Linked DNA regions of Bdellovibrio bacteriovorus. The protein of the gene in region 1 interacts with the protein of each later gene in a pairwise test. Links are inferred from orthologs where the notes say so. Each region holds a gene or a part of one and is shown on either strand. Other genes may lie near its edges.

Evidence for each region.
Region 2: the proteins of ndk (region 1) and ung interact in binary tests that used the Escherichia coli proteins (3 or more experiments, as listed by UniProt). The link is inferred for Bdellovibrio bacteriovorus from one-to-one orthologs.

The regions. Positions count from the first base shown.
Region 1 is NZ_LUKF01000001.1:463,531-473,217, forward strand. The notes cover bases 2,682-5,483. They hold ndk (nucleoside-diphosphate kinase), read left to right. Parts: upstream 2,682-3,770; coding sequence 3,771-4,196; downstream 4,197-5,483. Other genes in these bases: AZI85_RS02335 (hypothetical protein), read left to right, coding at 2,682-3,362; AZI85_RS02340 (hypothetical protein), read left to right, coding at 3,455-3,757; AZI85_RS02350 (class I SAM-dependent RNA methyltransferase), read left to right, coding at 4,224-5,405; AZI85_RS02355 (tetratricopeptide repeat protein), read left to right, coding at 5,429-5,483. Outside these bases: AZI85_RS02320 (substrate-binding periplasmic protein), read right to left, coding at 1-192; AZI85_RS02325 (hypothetical protein), read left to right, coding at 352-714; AZI85_RS02330 (hypothetical protein), read left to right, coding at 819-2,489; more of AZI85_RS02335, read left to right, coding at 2,613-2,681; more of AZI85_RS02355, read left to right, coding at 5,484-6,175; AZI85_RS02360 (helix-turn-helix domain-containing protein), read left to right, coding at 6,175-7,284; AZI85_RS02365 (ArnT family glycosyltransferase), read left to right, coding at 7,287-8,600; AZI85_RS02370 (hypothetical protein), read left to right, coding at 8,597-9,687. UniProt on the Escherichia coli protein: Major role in the synthesis of nucleoside triphosphates other than ATP. The ATP gamma phosphate is transferred to the NDP beta phosphate via a ping-pong mechanism, using a phosphorylated active-site intermediate.
Region 2 is NZ_LUKF01000001.1:166,219-175,834, reverse strand. The notes cover bases 6,519-9,249. They hold ung (uracil-DNA glycosylase), read left to right. Parts: upstream 6,519-7,406; coding sequence 7,407-8,093; downstream 8,094-9,249. Other genes in these bases: AZI85_RS00760 (hypothetical protein), read left to right, coding at 9,088-9,249; AZI85_RS00765 (DUF72 domain-containing protein), read left to right, coding at 8,108-9,004; AZI85_RS00775 (hypothetical protein), read right to left, coding at 6,858-7,259; AZI85_RS00780 (aldo/keto reductase family protein), read right to left, coding at 6,519-6,828. Also shown: AZI85_RS00820 (ferritin-like domain-containing protein), read left to right, coding at 1-56; AZI85_RS00815 (GAF domain-containing protein), read right to left, coding at 97-597; transcriptional repressor LexA, read right to left, coding at 683-1,408; AZI85_RS00805 (hypothetical protein), read left to right, coding at 1,599-2,420; AZI85_RS00800 (polysaccharide deacetylase family protein), read left to right, coding at 2,629-3,954; AZI85_RS00795 (hypothetical protein), read right to left, coding at 3,957-4,301; AZI85_RS00790 (hypothetical protein), read right to left, coding at 4,404-4,625; AZI85_RS00785 (M14 family zinc carboxypeptidase), read left to right, coding at 4,790-5,677; more of AZI85_RS00780, read right to left, coding at 5,869-6,518; more of AZI85_RS00760, read left to right, coding at 9,250-9,402; AZI85_RS00755 (hypothetical protein), read left to right, coding at 9,443-9,616. UniProt on the Escherichia coli protein: Excises uracil residues from the DNA which can arise as a result of misincorporation of dUMP residues by DNA polymerase or due to deamination of cytosine.

The DNA.
Region 1 (9,687 bases):
GCTGGTTCGCCCCATAGCCTGCGCCAAGGCCGCCGCGTATTCAGCCACGAGTCCTTTTGTTTCGGGGGACTTTTCATCAAAAAGCAAAGGCGGAGCTAGTCCCGCAGGAATTCCGATTCGAACTTCCTGAACATCGAAGGCAAAAGCTTTTGCCGCTGCGAAAAGTATGGATGCAATTATAAATAGGCGCATTTAGTTTGAGCTTGCTGCAAAACAGGGTGTTTATCAAAAGCATACTGCAGCTGGCGTTGAAATATTTCACTGTTCTTTAAGATTCCATTAAGGCTTCGATAAAGACTAGGTTGCACCTAAAGGTCATGATAGAAGCCTCTGAAAATTAAGGAGTCTTTCATGAAAAAGTTGGTTTTCACGGCATTAGTATCTCTTTTTTCAACTACAAGCTTTGCCCAACAATTGGAACTTCCTCTTCAACCTATACAATGCATTTCAGTTCAAGAAGCCGCAGTTGCTTTGAACAACTACCTAACTCCCCTCATTGGCACTGTGCCCTCTGACGACTTCGAGTGGGCTGACGAAGAAGTTACACAAGAAGACGTGACTCGCGCACTTCGCTCATTGAAATGGAATCAAAAAGCCTTCAACTACCAGTCTACGGCAGTGACCGAAGGCTATTGTGCCGCGGGAGCAAGTTGCTGGGGCTATTACGAAATTGATTGCGCAGGAAATGTAACTGCGAACTATGACGGCGAATAGGTCGTCCTCACCCTGAAGTATTTTCAAAAAAGCGTCCGCTAATCTTTGTAAAAGCTCAGAATATTATTGTCTTGTAATGGTCCCCAAGGAATAAACTTGGGGCCATGAAGTTCATTACGATCTTGTTATTGATTCTTTCTTCCCATTCATTCGCGTCTTCTCCAGATTGGTCCGCCGGCGTGGCCATCCCGACAAATGGACGCCACAACATCTATCAATGGCCGGATGAAGATTTTGTCCAAATTAAAAACCGTGGAAAACTCCATACGCAGATCTATCCCGTGACAGTGACTGGGATGCTACCGCCCTATTGGCCGACGGTGCGGTTGATTGAAGAGGATAGTAAGAATCCATTTAAAAAATGGGTGCAGTCCATTCTTCACGGAGTCAGTGGCTTTGATTCTTTTAACGACGTTCTAAAAAACCTTGGCCTGCATCCCTATCCAAAAAAGACGGATGAAGGAGTCTACGCCGTTCCTTATCCAGACAACATCGGCCCTGATGATCTGATGGGTTTGGGACTAATTCAGCGAAATGGAGCTGAAGGATTCACTTTCAGTTGCGCCGCCTGCCACTCGAGCAATCTTTTTGGTAAAACAGTTTTAGGAATGACCAATCGTTTTCCAAAAGCGAATGAGTTTTTCATCAAAGCTAAAAAGTTGATGGCCGTGACAGATCCGTATCTTTTCCAAGCCTATACTGGAGCGACGAACGCCGAGCGCGAATTACTATCTGAGGCGCAAGATCATCTGCGTTTTGTCTCTTTAAAGCAGCCTGTTGCTTTGGGGCTAGATACGTCTTTGGCGCAAGTGGCTTTGTCATTAAATCGTCGATCTAAAGATGCTTATGCAAGCTATAGCGAGTGGTATGCCCGCTTTCCTCGTCATGATGCGATCTTAGATAATAATCCAGCCGATTCGAAGCCCGCTGTGTGGTGGAATTTAAAATACAAAAATCGCTGGCTTTCCGACGGAAGTGTTTTAAGTGGAAATCCTATTTTCACTAATATCATCTGGAATGAGGTAGGCCGTGGTGCAGATCTCGTTCAATTAGAAAAATGGCTTGCAGAAAACAGCGCCGTTATCGAAGAGCTAACAACAGCTGTGTTTTCTTCAGAAGCACCTTTGATTACTGATTTCATTCCTGCAGAGAAAATTGATCTTGGCCGCGCGAAATTGGGAGAACAAATCTTCAATACGAACTGCGCAAAATGCCATGGAAATTACGATAAAGCCTGGAGCCTTGCAGGCTCAGAAAACTTGCCGCTTAAAGAGCAGCTTAAAACGGTGCAAGTTCGCTACAAACAATCCACACCTGTTGTCGATGTGGGAACAGATCCCTATCGTCGTCTGGGGATGAAGTCTTTAGAGCAACTCAATGACCTTGCGATTTCAAAAAAGAACGGCATCGTGATTAAAGCCCAAGAAGGATATGTACCGCCACCGCTTGTAGGTATCTGGGCTCGTTGGCCGTACCTGCATAACAACTCGGTTCCGAACCTTTGTGCTCTTTTGACTCCGTCGGATCGTCGTCCGGTCGCTTACTATTCCGGAGACGCTCTGAATCCTGCCATAGACTTCGATTTAGAGTGCAATGGCTATCCTTTGGGAGATAAAACTCCGAAGTCATGGCAAACGCGTGACCATTATTTTGACACTCGAAAAAAGGGCATGAGTAACAAAGGTCATGACGAGCGCATTTTCCTTAAAGACGGAAAAGAAATTCTGTCTAGTGCGGATAAGCGCAATTTGATCCTTTTCTTGCAAACTCTCTAGTGGTCGCGAATTCCACGGGGTTATCCACATTCAAGGCTGTCGATACTTTCGACAGCTTCAGAATTCTTTTCTGAAAACATTTCGGGGCCCACATGAGCACCTGGCTTATGTTAAAAAGACCTCATGAAAAGAACGTGCATTTTAATTATTAGTGCTATCGTCCTTTGCGCCTTCAACTCATTTGCAAATTCTGAAGAGTCGTTTGCCCGAGGCTTCCTTATTGCTGTCGACACCCGCGATCACAAAGCGTGTGAACAAGCCTTCTTAAGAGTTTCTGGCGCCACCGGCCTGAAAATCTCAAGCTTGTGTGCTCAAGACGGCCGTAATCCTTTTGCCGTGGCGGTGATCACCGTTCCTATTGATGAATTCGAATTTCTTTCTGAAGTCACAAATAAACACGGCTCGAATGCGCGCGCGGCTCGCTCTGACAGGTCCGTGATTATGACTCTGCCGCATGATCGCGACACGGAAACATACTTTCGCATTTCTGCACGCCGCGATCGCATGTCGATCACGGTCTTCCGCGAAAGTGATTTTGGTGCGATGGATGAGCGTCGCGAACGCTTTCTTATCATGTCTTTCGTGATGAAAAATACGGGCTCTCAGGGATTGCAGGATCAGCGCGTGGCTTCTTCCATTGATCGTCGCTTGGTCTACAATCGTGGTGCGACGGAATTAACTCAGTCACAGTACAAATCCATCGCCACCAAAGCCTCGAACATTATTGATGCCATCAATGGTGCCGTTCAAAATATCACTTCGCCGCGTGTTTCCTTAGATGTCTTCGTTCCTCCAGATGCTTGCGATGCCAATCGCTTCTGTCCTAATGAAGATGTTATTCGCCTCGGTTTAAGCGTCGTGATTCGCTTTTAAAATCAAGCAGAGGGCGGGATTATTTCCGCCCAATTTTCGTTTGACTATTTGCAGCAAAAATCCTATTAAAAGCCCCAACTCTGGGAGCTAAGATGAAGAAACTATTAATTTTTATTCTGTTGGCAGCAAGCCCTGCTTTCGCCGGCCGTATTGATGAAATCGTGATCATGACGACTGAAAGCGTGGAAGAGACTTTGGATCTTTGGAACGCTGATAAAACGTATGAAATCACTTATCAGGATTTCACAACGCCGGACCAAGGATTTGACCTTGCGGTGAAAACCAAGCTCAACGTAAAGAATGTCCGCGAGAGCCAAAACCAAGAGTGGACATGTGTCACTCAATTCGTTAAAACTCCTAGGTTCTTTGACGTTTCTAAAACAGATTGTAAATAAACAAGGAGATACCATGGCTATCGAGCAAACATTCTCAATCATCAAGCCAAATGCAATGAAGAAAAACGCTATCGGCGACATCATCAGCATGTTTGAAGCAAACGGCTTGAAAATCGCTGCTGCGAAAATCACTATTCTTTCTAAAGCTAAAGCTGAAGAGTTCTATGCTGAACACAAAGAACGTCCTTTCTTTGGCGAACTAGTTTCTTTCATGACTTCAGGCCCCGTTTGCTTGATGTGTTTGCAAGGCGAAAACGCAGTTTTGAAAAACCGCGAAATCATGGGTGCTACTGATCCTAAAAAAGCTAACGCTGGAACAGTTCGCGCTAAATTCGGCGACAACGTTGGTGAAAACGCAGTTCACGGTTCTGACTCTGCAGCTTCTGCAGCTCGCGAACTTGCTTTGTTCTTCGAAAAACAAGAAATCTGCAACGTTTAATTATTTAAACTGAAATTGCGATTTTAAATGTCTGCAAAATCAAACAAGGGGGGAGCGCAAGCTCCCCTTCTTGGTTCAAAGATCAGATTGAATATTGAAAAGCTTGCCATTGGCGGTGCTGGAGTCGCTCGACACGAGGGCATGGTTGTCTTCGTTCCTCAAGCAGCGCCTAATGAAGAAGTTTTGGCCGAAGTCACTTTGGTCAAAAAGAATTTTGTCGAAGCAAAAATCCTGGAAGTTCTAAATCCGGGAGCATCTCGCCGAACGCCTCCTTGCCCGGTTGCCAACGTTTGTGGTGGCTGTAACTGGCAGCACATCACCGAAGAAGAACAGCTCGCACAAAAAGAGAAATTGGTTTTTGAAACTCTAAAAAAGTTCAATCCCTCTTTGGAATTTGAATATCTGCCAATTCAAAAAAGTCCCCGTTCTTTAAGATATCGCAACCGCATTCAACCAAAGTTCCAACACGGTCGTTTTGGTTTCTTTGCACGAAACTCTCACGATATTGTTGAAATCACCGACTGTCCGATTACTGAAGAGGCCTTGACCGAAAAGTTCGCGGAAGTGAAAGCTTGGGCTCAGCAAAAGAATACCAAAGAACTGCTTCGTCTTGAAATGTACATCTCGGAGGAAGGTCTAGTTCGCCACGGCCTTATCACGGATGAGGACGACGGCATTGGCTTTTCTCAAGTGAATCGCTTTCAGAACGAAGACCTGGTTCGCACCGCCCTAGACTGGGCTGGTGATTATGAATTCAAAAATGTTTTCGATCTTTATGCCGGCGCGGGAAATTTCACATTTCCTTTGGCACAAAAGTATTCGTCTTCCATGATCACCGGAGTGGAGCTAAATCCCAAGCTCGTTGAACGCGCGAAAAGCAAAATCAAAGAAAAACGTATGAAGTACTTCCTTTCCGACGTTGAAAACTACATGCGACGCGCTCAAATCGGGACTGAAGACTTGGTTTTACTGGATCCTCCTCGTGCGGGAGCCAGTGAATACATCATGCGAGCCCTGGCCTCGGCGGCTCCGAAAAGAATCATCTACATCAGCTGTCATCCGGTGTCTTTGGCCCGCGATCTTAACTGGTTCTTTGCTTGGGCGCAGAAGCTAGGAAAATCGGCGAAGTTAGCAAGGGTGCAAACCTTTGAAATGTTCCCTCAGACCGACCATGTTGAGACTATTGCAGAGCTCAGGGTTGACTCTTAGTCTTCAAATGATACCTTTTTAACATGCGTAAATGGATTCTCGCACTGACTCTTTTATCTGCACTTGGATGTGCCAGTCAGGACAAGCAAAAAGCTGATTTGTACTTGCGAATGGGTGCTGCTCAAATGGAAAGCGGTAACTATCCGTATGCGCTTCGCGACCTTCTTAAAGCAGAAGAACTTGATCCTAAAAATGCGGCGACTCAGAACAACTTGGGTCTCGTCTACTTTTTCCGTGAACGTTATGATTTAGCCGAAAAACATTTGCACCAAGCTTTAGAGCTTGAGCCCAAGTACACTGAAGCCCGCAACAATCTTTCTCGCGTCTTAATTGAACAAGGAAAATATGCGGATGCGGAAAAAGAACTTCGCGTTGTTTTAGCAGATCTCACTTACCCGACACCAGAAAAAGCCTACATTAATTTGGGTCTGGCGAAATTCAATCAAAAGGACTTCACTGGTTCGCGCAGTGCTTTCACAAAAGTACTCAACGTAAATCCCGATGACTGCATTGGGAACACTTACTTCGGCCGTACGTTCTTTGAAACTGAAGATTATGCTCGCGCGGCAGAAACTTTGGATCGCGCGATCGGCTTCTGTCAAAAAAGCCTTTATGATGAACCTCACTACTACAGTGCTTTGGCTTACTACCGCCTTGGAGACAAATCCAAATCGGTGGCTCGCTTTGAAGAGCTTATAAAGTATTACCCTACTGGGAAATACCGTGAAAAAGCCAAAGGCATGCTCAGCTTGATTCGAAAGGGACATTAATGAAAAAAACCGGTGAAATTTTAAAGAAAGCCCGTGAGCAAAAAGGCCTGTCTCTGCATGAAATTGGTCTTTCTTTGAAAATCAACAGCAAGGTTTTAAAAGCCATCGAAGAAGGTGATGATTCTCAATTGCCTGCGAAAACTTTCTTGCGCGGTTTCGTACAAAGTTACGCAAATTTCCTGCAACTGGATTCAGACAAGGTTTTGGAAGTGTTCTATGAAGAGATGGGTTCAACAAAACCAAAACCTTATATCCGTGAAGTAGAAACTCCTAAATCTGAAGTTACGGAAACACGTACTAGTTCAAGTGTTACAAGCACTGAGAAACCAGCAGAGACGGATGCCGAAGCCACGGTCACGCCGATTCGTCGTACCGCGCCTGCTTCGTCTGGAAAATCGGATTTAAAATCCCTTCAAGAAAATAAGTCCACGAAGACCATCGCTATTATTGGCGTAGGGGTCGTGCTTATCGGTCTTATTCTTTTCACAAAAAAGATGATCGACAAGTATTCAAAAGAAGCTGAAGTTCCAAGCGGTGAAGTTGCGCAAACAATGGAAGGTGCAACACCGGTAACGGCTGAAACGCCGACAGTGACTGATGTTGATACCAATGGAGATGCAAGTCCCCTGACGAACTTAACGGCAAGCCCAACTCCAGCAGCGCCATCAAGCCAAGCTTCTCCAACACCAACAGCCTCGCCTCTTGTGTCGACGCCAACTCCAACGCCTTCACCAACACCGGTTGCTGCGGCATCACCAACTCCAACAGCGACTCCGAAGGCAAGTCCTACGCCAAGCCCGACGGCTACTCCGGTAGCGACGGCAAGTCCAACACCAAGTCCTTCGCCGACTCCGTCGCCCACACCGAAAGAGACGAATAAACCCGTCGAACTTATCGTAGAAGCTTTGGATACAGTGGAAATTGAGTACTCTGCTCCAAACGGCAAGCCGCAAAAGATCCGTCTATCTGCTGAGCAAGTTCATACTTTTAAAAGCAAAAGTGGCCTTCGCATCAGCTTTTCTAACGGTGGCGCTGTCAACTTGATCCACAATGGAAGAGAAATCGGCATCCCAGGTGATTTGGGTAAGCCCATTAAGTTGAGCTACTAAACTTGAAAGACTTCCGCCGCATTTGGGCTATCAGCCTTATTGTAAAACTGATTCTGGCGGCACTTATTCCGCTAAGTGCCGACGAAGCCTATTACTGGGTTTGGTCACAAAGACTTCAGCTAAGTTATTTCGATCATCCGCCGATGGTCGCTTGGCTATTTTATCTAGGTCAAATTTTTGAACCTTTCATGCACGCCGTTCGTTGGCCCGCCGTGATTTTAGGTCATGGAATGTTGGCGGTTTGGTATTACATCCTGAAAGATCATGTTCCGTTTGAAAAGATCAAGGTGTGGGTTTATCTGGCCTTATTCTCTCCCCTTTTAGGATTTGGATCTTTGATCGTTACGCCCGACTTGCCGGTGATGTTCTTTTGGTCGCTATCGATTTTATTGGCACTCAAAGCACTTCAAGGAAAATCACTGGGAATTTACGCCGCCTTAGGGGCAAGTTTAGGCTTAGGCTTCTGCGCAAAATATCACATCGTTCTCTTTGTACCCTGCCTTTTAGTTTATCTCTTTGCCGAAAGAAAATGGAAAGACGTGCGCATTTCAGGTGTGGTACTTACGGTCATCACGGGTTTAATTTTCTGTGCACCAGTGATTCTTTGGAACGTTCAAAACAACTTCGCCTCTTTTGAATTTCAGTTGAAACACGGCTTAGAAAAAAGCAGCTATAATCCTGAATGGACGCTTTCTTACGTCCTTGGCCAAATACTGATTCTTTTCCCGTTAGTATTCTGGGCGGCTTTGCGTTCAAAAGTTCCTGCAAGTTTGCGTTGGCTTTATTACTTCGGTTGGGGACCTCTTTTGTTCTTCTTTCTGACTTCTTTCCGCGCCCTTGTGGAAGCCAATTGGCCGATCATCGGTTATCCTGCGGTTTTAGGCCTAGCCTTGTTTCACGAAAAAATTCAGAAGTGGCTTAAGTATTATGTCATTTTTTGGGGAAGCATTATCGCTATTGTGCTTGCAACACTTTTTACACCCACACTTCGCAAGATGAATGATAAAGTTAACGAACCTTATGAGTTTCAAGAACTCAGTGCCGTGGCTCGCGAATACAGCCCGCTGTACGCAAGCTCCTATCAAATGGCGGCTTCATTATGGTATTTCAGCAAAGTTCCAACATTTAAATTAAAAGACATCAGTCGTTTTGATTTTTTTGACACTCTTCCTGAAGCGCAACCCACATCAGGCAGATTTTATTTAGTGAAGCGCGAGAGAAATGGTTTACCTTCTTGGATTTCCGAACAACAATGGCAGATGAAAGAGATTAAAAAGATATCTCCAGATTTTGTCTTGTTGGAATTCACAAAATGATCAAACTCTTTGGTGCTTTTTCATTCTTGCTTGTTACTTACTTCCTTTACGGATTTTATATAAATCAGTACGAAGTTTCCGTCGTGCCCCAACAGATCACGCGTGAGCACGCCAAGAATTTAAATGACTACAAAGGCGTGATGAATGTTCACACAGATTTAAGCAGTGGTTCAGCCCCGGCAAGTTTCGTTATCGCCTCTGCAAAATTAGCGAACTTGGATTTTTTGATGTTCACCGACTTGAACATCTTCAATATGCCGACGACGTTTGAATCCTATCACGGAAATCTTTTGGTTTTTTCTGCTGGTAAGTACAGTTATCTTGATTCTCGTTTAATTTATTATTCGTTAAATCAAGAAAGCATCGGAAGTAATTTGGGCGAAGCTCAAGTAAAACTTGCCGATCTGCTTTCGCAAAAAACGGGCGCCAGCAAAGAATCATTAACGATTCTCACTCATCCCTACAAAGCCGGCTATTCTTGGAGTGGTGAAATTCCCGAAGGCCTTGATGGTTTTGAACTTCTAAATATGAAGAGCTTGGTGAATCGTGCCTGGGAAGAATCAAAAATTTCCACGATCTGGAGTTTATTGATCTATCCATTTAATCCACGCTTGTCATTCCTTCGGCTTTACACTGAGCCCACAGATGAAATCGCGTTGTTAGATAAAATGAGTCAGCAACGTCGCATTATCGTCTATGGCGGAACCGAAGCTTCAGCCCGAGTTATTCCACTCGCGAATTATTTCATTCGCTTTCCTAGCTACAAGCGCTCTTTTGAATTTATGAGCAATCACGTTTTAATGAAGTCGGAGCTCACCGGTAGCTTCAACAGTGATCGCACGAAAATTTTCAATGCTTTAAAAAGCGGGAATTTTTATATCGCTCTTGATATGCTTGGAGATCCCAAAGGATTCGTCGCTACCATCGAGAGCGAAAACAAATCTCACTTAATGGGTTCGGAAATAAAGTTTTCAAAAAACATGTCTTTGAAAGTGAGCTTGCCGGTCAAACCCAAAGATTTTTTTGAAATCATCATAATTAAGAACGGCGAAGTGGCGGCACGAATCAACGATCCCGAAACTGTTTA
Region 2 (9,616 bases), 300 kb from region 1 along the record:
TGAACTTCGACGATATGGAGCGCGGCGAAGATAAATCATCATCGCGCCATATTTGATTTTTTAAAGGCGCAGGAAACTGCGCCTTTATGTTTTAGGTTACGTGAACTTTTCCGGCCACGTCGTGCCTTTAGTAAGGATGTGCACGATTTCTTCGAGTCCTTTTTTATCTTCCTGGTCAAAACGATTTAGAATAGGTGCATCGACATCTAAAACGCCCAGAAGTTTTCCGTCGTGAATAACCGGAATCACAATTTCTGATTTTGAAGCGGCATCACAGACGATGTGACCGGGAAATTCATCCACGTTCGCCACAAGCTGAGTTTGCAACGTTTTCGCAGCAGTACCGCAGACACCTTTTCCTAAAGCAATCCTTGTACAAGCAGGCAGACCTTGAAACGAGCTTAGCAGCAATTCGTTATTGTGAAGAAGATAGAAGCCAACCCAATTAATATCAGGAAGATGCTGTCTTAAAAGAGCTGAGATATTCGCTAAATTTACAAACCATTCTTTTTCAAGAATGCCAGAAGCTTCCGACTGAAGTTCTTTGTAGAATTTGGATTTATCTTGATAGCTGATTTGAGCGTGTGTGCTTTGCATTTTGCTTAGATATCACAAAAAGCAAAATGCGGGGGAAAATCTTTAAGAAAAACTTGGTCATCCCTGACGCAAGCTTAGATATGAACTATTGGAATTTACGGATAAGGCCCACGACGATACCGCGGATTTCGACTTCTTCAGGTGAATACCACATAGATTTCATTGTGGAGTTTGAAGGACGAAGTTCTACTAGTTTTTCGCTAGAACCGCTGTCGGGACGCGCGCGCACATAGATGCGTTTAACCGTGGCTTCATTTTCTACCGTAGCCACAACAATATCGCCGTTAGAGGCCGAATCCTGTTTTTGAACTAAAATAATATCTTCATCAAAGATGCCATCTTCAATCATCGAGTCGCCTTGCACTTTCAATGCAAAGGATTTGGAAGGATTGCGAATCATAGAAGGGGGAACATCGACAAATTCGTCATGTTTGATGGCTTCAATCGGCTGACCTGCGGCCACTTTCCCAAGAAGGGGAAGGGACAGGACCTCATCACGTGCCTGGAGGAGCTGTGAGCGGTGAGATCCTGTCGTCGTCGAGACTTTTTTCGATTGAAGATGTTCCTGCACAGCACTGGCTGAGTGGAGCACCTGGATCGCTCGCTTTTGACCCAATGGATTTTCGATGTATCCCTTGCTCGTCAATTGCTTCAAATAATTCTGAACAGAATTAAACGAAGCCAAGCCGAAGTGATCCTTAATTTCTTGATATGACGGAGAAACTCCTGAACTTAAGATATGGCTCTCGATAAACTCGAGAACGGATTTTTCTTTCGGTGTCAGTGGGGGGAGGGGCAATTTCTTTGTCATAACTTACATATGAACTTACAGTGTAAATAATATGTAAGTCAATAAGCTTTTTAAAAATATTTTCTGAGGTCTAGAAGCGCCGCAATGGACGCGAAATTAAGAGTGGGTAAGCCGTTCAGGTTTCGCGAGTCAGTGTGATTTCTCGGTGATAAAAAGGGGGCTCAACCAAAAATCACTACAGGAGTTTCACATGAAATCATGGCTTAAAGTGGCAGCGCCCGTCGTTCTTGTCGTTTCCTCCGTGGCCGTTGCCAGCGTTATTAACAAAGAAGAAGTAAATAAGAAGGTGGCGGCGATTGCTGCGGCTTACAACAATGAGTCGACAAAGCTCGATGTAGCATTCACTGAACTTCGTGTCGACGCCGTTCGCACGTTGGATTTCGCTTTGAAAGCGTCGGCGTATAAAAAAGGCCCAGCGAATGAATTGTACCTCCAGTTGAACAATGCTTCTTATCACTATGGTGATGGCAGTGCTCCGCGCGTTGCCGGAGATCTGGCTGTGAAGTTTGATTTGGTGAAAGCTTTCGGTCAGTCGATCTTGAATGAGTTCGGCGGCCAGCTTGAGGACTTAGTGAAGTCACTTGTTGGTGATTACGGCCAAAAATATGGGGACGCCATCACTGTACAAGTCGTGATGGACGAACTGCAAAAGGATGCAGAAGGAAATATCATCTCTGCAAAACTTCATTTGCAAGCTTCCGTGGATTTTCAAAAGCTTCCTGCAAATTTGAAAATCGAAGATGTCGAGTTTAAGTCTTTACAAGCACGTTTGGGTGCGGACCGTACGGGTCTTAGCGGCAGCATCGAAGTTCTTATCAATCCGGCTTTCAAAGGTTTCAATGCCGATCAGCCAGGTTTGAAAGATTTTATCGAAAAGCTTCTAGCTGATGATAAAGACACTTTAGAATCCGTCGCTCGCAATATGCAAATGGTGGATGATATCGCTACGTATTTGGTGACTCACACTCCAGAAGAGCAAAAACCTGCTCCGACACCAGAGCCACAACCTTAATTTTCGTTCGACAAAAAAGCCCTTCGCAAGAGGGGCTTTTGGTATCTGAAACTCATTCACCTCACAGAAGATCCTGTCGAACTTCTCGACACCCACGCCGCACAATGTGTCTCTCATTGCTTTTTTACTGACTGGGTACCGAATAGAACCGTGCTCAGCCGGAACAGAACTTGCGATACCTTCAATTGATATAATTTGAGGTGTTCATATGTTTAGAAAGCACATGTTGTTAATGTCGTCGCTTTTTGTAGGTTTAAATGCCTTCGCTGCCGGTGAAGTTCACGAGCAAACAAAGTTTGCGGCAGAGATGGAGCGTGTGTCGGGCGTGTATAACCAGATCATCCAAGACATTTCAAAAAGTAAAAGTGGAAATGAATTTGATGAGCACTTCCATAAACTCCGTGCTTTCATTGTGAATCCTGGAAATGACAAGTTTTCTAATCTAGCTCTGTGTGTTCAGCTGAAGTCATTGCCGATGGGTGAGCTTGAATACGTTCAGTCTATTATTGAATCTGACGACGCTGCCATTGCTCTTAAAGATTGCAGCGGCGATCTGCAACGCAAAATCATGATCGCGAACCTTACTAAAAAAGCGTCTTTGAATTTGGATGCAGACATCCAAAAGATCCGCCGCATTCCTTTTGAAGAGCGCACAGTTCCTAATATTGATTATCTTTCAATGCAGGGTTTGAACGACAAAGAAGTCATGCTGACATTTGACGACGGTCCTACACAAAGAACAACGGTACCTATTCTTGAGGCTCTTAAAAAAGCAGGCGTCAAGGCGGCCTTCTTTTCTACCGGTCGTCAGGCACTACAGAATAAAGCATTAACACAAAGAATTTTGGCAGAAGGTCATATCTTGGGCTCTCACTCGTTCTATCACACGCTGATGATGGGCCGTGAGGTGAACCGCGGTAAAATGTCTTATGATTACTTCCTTTCAGAGATGATCGGCGGTCACGTGGGCGTATTTTCTTCTGCGGGATATATTGACCCTTACTTCCGCTTTCCAAATGGTTGCATGAACAAAAACATGCGTCGTAACGCGACAGAGTTGGGTTTAAAAATCTTCGGTTGGAGCATCGACAGCTTTGACTGGCAGTATGGAGTTTCCAAATACAAAAATGATGAAGAGCGCCGTCAGTTGATCCTCCAAAGTTTCTTGAAGGCTCTTAGAGGCAGCAAAAACCGTGGTATCGTTCTTATGCACGATGTGTTTAAGCAATCTGCAGAAGCTCTTCCTTTGATTTTGAATTACTTAGCTGACAACGGTTACAAAGTGGTTCTTTTGAAGCCTGAACATCGTGATACGCAAGACCGCTCGAATTTAGCGGTGGTCTCTCAGGCGGTGCAGTTTATGAATACTTACAACATTAAGGTGACGGATTTGAAACCGCGCGCGGATCAAAACGGAGAGCCGGTAAAACCTCTAGGTTATGAGCCCGACAGATTCCGTTATCGTGATATGTTCCCTCAATTGAGCTATCAGAATTCTCCGATTGATCCGCTCACAACGGCTTGCGAGAAATAGTCTTAGCGAGACAGCTCGGCTACACAGTGGTTCAAACTGTCTTGAGCATAACGGGAAAGGGTGAAGACGCTTTTTCCCGTCGTTCTTTCTACTTCTTCAGTATATAAATCTGAGACATCCGCGATTCTTTCGATCATGCAGCCAGCTTGGCGTTCTGCCACGTGCAGGCGCACTAGGCACATGCGGTTGCGTAATGAGCAGCGAATGCCTTCTGCATGCGTTTGCGCAGGGCTAGCGTCGTTAATAGCTTCAATCAGGGCTTTTTCTTCTTGCGGAGATACAAAAGCAAATGCTGGGGAGCTAAAAAGAACGGAGATTGTTGAGAGAGTTAAAACGAACTTAATCATAGAAGCCTCCTTGTTCTGAATCATGCTTCATGATTCGTTCTACAAGGGACTCTATGATTAGTAAAAGGCATAGAAAGAATTCAGATATTCAAGAAATGAATACTATTCCTTTTGGGGGCATTCCTTTTTCTCGACGCAAGTCTGTTTCTTAATAGTCGCTACAGTAGGCTTAGCTTCAGACGCTACCTGACGCGACACCTTCACTTGAGGTGTGGTATTTTTCGCATAGCTCACCGGGGCCATGGAGCAGTTTTGATAAAACAGTATCACGATGGGATTAATCACCAACATCGCTACAAAACTAAAACCGCCACGATTCACCATACAACCTCCGACCTGAGTCTAATTCGTCACACCCTTTACATTACGGACGAAAGGCACTAAGACTTTAGTCAATTTATAAGGATTCTCAGCTTGATTCAAAAAAAGCCACTTTCTCATCTTGAGAGATTTCAAAGTTCGGAGATAATAGGGAAGTGATGACAAAAATGATGAAGACAATCTTATTTGGTCTGATGTTTATGTCAGCTGTTGGCGCTCAAGCAGACTTTTCTAATATCCAACAAGACTGCATCAATGATCTAAAAAAATTCCCCGGAGCGTGGGATGACAAACTTCTTACGAAGGCTTGTGAAAAAGTCAAAGTAGAAGCCCTTTGCGTGAGCGCGGAAGGTCGTCCTATTTACCATTACGACAAACCCTCTTCCACACCAGGCGCTAAAAAAGTATTGGTGTTCAGCTTAATCCACGGAGATGAAACACCGGCAGGCACTGTCGGCCGTTATTGGATGGAGCGTTTGGAAGGCATTGATCCGCGCAACTCTTGGCGGGTGATTCCTGTCGTCAATCCCGATGGTGTGAAATACAAAACTCGTACGAATGCGAACAAGATCGATATCAACCGCAACTTTCCCACAAAAGATTGGGATGTAGGTGCAATCGAAAATTGGAAGCGCACGACGAAGTCAAATCCGCGCCGATTCCCAGGTGAAGTAGCTGCAAGTGAGCCCGAAACGAAGTGTGCTTTGCATCACTTGGAAGACTTCCAACCGGATTTCATCGTTTCTGTGCATACGCCGCTAAAGGTTTTGGATTTTGACGGTCCCAAGGTTTCCCCTCCGCCCAAGTTTGATTATTTGCCGTGGAAATCTTTAGGCAACTATCCTGGAAGTTTAGGTCGTTACATGTGGCTTGAAAGACAGACACCTGTTTTGACAATGGAGTTGAAAGAAAGTCTTCCGCCAAATCTTTCTCCGTTTGAAAAGTTGCAAGATATTATCGGCAGCTTAGTGAAGTTGGAAAATGGAAAGACGAAAGCCAATACGGCTGAATCGAAATCGCCGACGAGTTTTCTTCCCGTCGCGCTAGAACACTGATCCCTAAAAATGGAAACGAGGCTTAATCTAATGACTAAGTCTCGTCTCGTACAATCTCTTAGAACTTAAATAACCAATCAATGGTATCTTTTATTCTCAAGAGATCGTTTCATGCTCAGTATAGCTCTGTAGTAAAGAAACGGAATCCTCCAGTGCCAATAAGCACGAATGTCGCCGTCTTTTTCCGGTCTTTAGGAGTAAGAAAAAAGTTTTTTCAGAGCTTTATCTACATCCTCGGTCATCGGAACCTTGAGACAACTCAGATTCTCTTGCAGTTGTTCGATGCTGGTCGCACCCAAAATCACGCTTGTCATTCCAGGCTGGTTCAATAACCACGCAAGAGCGAGTTGCCCGCGTGTGCATTCCAACTCATCCGCCAGCGCCTTCATATTTCGCACGCGTTCTAAGTTTTGTTCAGTATAAAAAGTTTCTCTAAGCCAATCGATGCGAGATAAACGGCCTTCGCTGATTCCATTGTCATATTTTCCAGTTAACATTCCCGAAGCTAAAGGGGACCACGTCACTAAGCCCATGCCGTGTTCCTGAGCTTTCGGGCGAACATTGTCTTCAAATTTTTCGCGGGCAAGCAGGCTGTATTGAGGTTGTTCAATTTGCGGGCGGTAGTAACCACCTTGATCGCAGACATCCATCGCTTCTTGAATTTGTTCGGCGGTCCATTCACTCGTTCCCCAGTACAAAATTTTTCCGTGATGAATCAGATCATCCATGATGCGAACTGTTTCTTCCACGGGAGTTTCGGGATCATAGCGATGGCAGAAATAAATATCCAAATAATCGGTACCGATACGTTGCAGACTTTTATTGACGGATTCTAAGATGTGCTTGCGTGAAAGGCCGCGATCATTGATGTCATCACTCATCGGCCAGAAAACTTTAGAAGAGATCACAAGTTCGTGACGAGGGAAGTCTTTAAGGGCTCCACCCATGATGCGTTCGGATTCACCTTTGGCATAAATATCGGCGATATCAAAAAAATTAATCCCGGCTTCATAAGCCAGGCGAAGAATGCTGCGTACGGAAGTGAAATCTTTCACGGTGCCCCCGAACGTCGTCCAGCCTCCCAAAGAAAGCGAACTCAGTTTCAGACCGCAACGACCCGCATTGCGGTAGGGCATAGTAGGATTGAACATAGGGCCTCCTTCACGGAAGCCCTATTATCTTAATGAAGAACGGGGTGTTGCAAGTAGTGATTGATCTCGACAATTCTGTCTTGTTGGCTAATGACAGAATCTTGGATAGCAACCAACTCTTTCAGTAAAGAATCTTTGGCTAACTTAATAGCTTGGAAGATATCTTCGTGAACTCCTTCGGCTTCAACGCTCGTGTCACCCTCGCGCAACACGATCGCAATGCGATAGAGTTTTTTGAGACCTTCAGGGGTAAAGTCTTTGCCTTCTGTTTCATACTGAATCGCTAGTTTTTTCGGATCCCGTGCAACCACTGCGACGATTGTCTGAGGTGTCACGAAGGGTTCGAACTCCACGATCTGTTGATAGATGAAGGACTTAACCTCTGGATTCTGCTCGATAAGTTGTATTGTGGGGTTGAGAAGGGTCGTCATAGGCGGCCTCCTTTTCCTCTACTCATAGTGTAACAATGTGGTCGAAATTTGTCTGGTCAAGTTGGGCAGGAATCAAAAAATAAATTGAAAACCAATAAGATTGATTTAGAATCCGGGACCTAGACCTTTGTCATGTATCAAGGTGAGATGGAAAATTCAAAAAGTGAAATTAAGTTAGATTCGAGCTGGAAACGGCGACTGCAGAGCGAATTCGACAGTGAGCGAATGAAAACTCTGCGCGAGTTTCTTGTGCAAGAATACAAAAAGGGTAAGACCATCTATCCGCGTGGTGAAGAATGGTTTGCCGCCATGAACCTTACGCCATTTGACAAAGTGAAAGTCGTGATCGTCGGTCAAGATCCTTATCATGGACCGGGTCAAGCGCATGGTTTGTGCTTTTCAGTTCGTGAAGGAGTTCGTTTTCCGCCGTCTTTGCAAAATATTTTTAAAGAACTGAATTCCGATCTGGGTTTGCAAATTCCCAAATCCGGCTGCTTAACAAAGTGGGCGGAGCAAGGTGTGCTATTGTTGAACGCTGTTTTGACCGTCGAAGATGGTAAAGCGGCGGCTCATCAAAAAAAAGGTTGGGAAGAATTCACAGATAAGATTATTCACTTACTCAATGAAGAGCGCGAACACTTGGTCTTCATTCTTTGGGGCTCGTATGCTCAAAAGAAAGCGGCCTTTGTTGATCGTAAAAAGCATTTAGTGATTGAAGCTGTTCACCCGTCACCACTTTCAGCGCATCGTGGCTTTTTCGGAACCAAACCTTTTTCAAAAACCAACGCTTATCTTCGCTCTCACGGTATTCCTGAAATTGACTGGAGTCTTTAAGCAGAAAGGCTGTCATGGAATTTGGAAAGCTGCCTTCCGTTGACGGTGTAAACTGGGACCTTCCCGCAGATGATCCTCTGACAGCAGGCTATCTGCAAAAATTCAAGTCTTCTTCAGTCGCGAAATATTATATTGGGACCCCCGCATGGGGTCATAAAGAATGGATCGGGAAGATTTACCCCGAAAAAACAAAAGCCGCTGATTTTCTTTCTTACTATTCGCGCAACTTCAACACGATCGAACTCAACACATCTCACTATCGCATACCGACAGCCGAGCAAACACAAAAGTGGATCGCGCAAGTGGGTTCGGATTTTCTTTTTTGTCCGAAACTCTTTCAAGGCATTTCGCATTCTGAGCAGGGGATGTTGGATAAAAAACTTCTTGCCGAGTGGTTTGATTTTCTGAAAAACCTTGGGGCTCATCGCGGCCCTTGCTTTGCGCAGTTTCCTCCGCACTTTGATTACAGGAAAAAATCTTCGTTGTTTTATTTTCTTCAGCAGTGGCCGGAAGAATTTGAACTGGCCCTCGAGTTTCGTCATCCCAGTTGGTTTCAAAACGGATGCATTCTTCCGGCGTTGACCAAGTACTTACAGTCGCGAGGTATTGGTTTGGTGATTACCGATGTGGCGGGAAGAAGGGACGTTCTGCATACCTCCTTGAGTGCGCCTTTCACAATGCTGCGGTTTATTGGGAATGACCTTCACCCTTCGGATCGTCAGCGTTCAGAAGACTGGGCGGCGCGGTTGAGCTCGTGGTCTCAACAAGGATTACAAAAGGTTTTCTTTTTAGTGCATGAGCCGGATGATGTTTTGGCTCCCGAGATGGCACAAATTGTAATCCAGCAATTGAATGAAGAGGCGGATGCTCAATTAAATCCCTTACAATGGTGCGCAGCGACCTTGCTGTAATGAATCTCAGAATGCGACAGACTCCTGGACTGTAGGCTTGCTTTAGATCGCCGATAAGATAAGGCGACAAAAAGGAGTGACTCATGAAGTGGATTTTAATCGCAGCCTTGATAGCCACAGCGACAATCAGTGTAAATCCCGCTTTTGCTCGTTCTGCGGCTCGTGGACCGGCGAATGCTGAGGAGCATCGTTCTTTGGAAGACACCATCAAGAAGATTCGTGAGGATGACGAGGGGATCGTCGTGCTTTTTACGAAAAATCCGGGATCGTATTATCTGCGCCGAGACGTGGAAAACTTTGATGGCCTTCGTAAGAAATTAGAAGAGGCCTTTAAAGCGAAGAAGCCTGTAAGCGTCACGTTTGATGCTGTTCAGCTCAATATTCTTGAAGTGAAATAAGTCCCTGTATAAACTGGTCTTCGCCCAAGGAGACCAGTTTATGAAACACATTCTTCTCTCTACTATTCTTTGTTTTTCTCTTTCCGCTTTCGCGACGACCAAAGAAGAAGTTCAACAAAAAACCAGTGATGCGGCGGCCGCAGCGGTGGATTACTCTAAAGAACAAAAAGAGCAATTCCAAAAAGACATGGATGCTAAGCTTGCTGAATTGAAG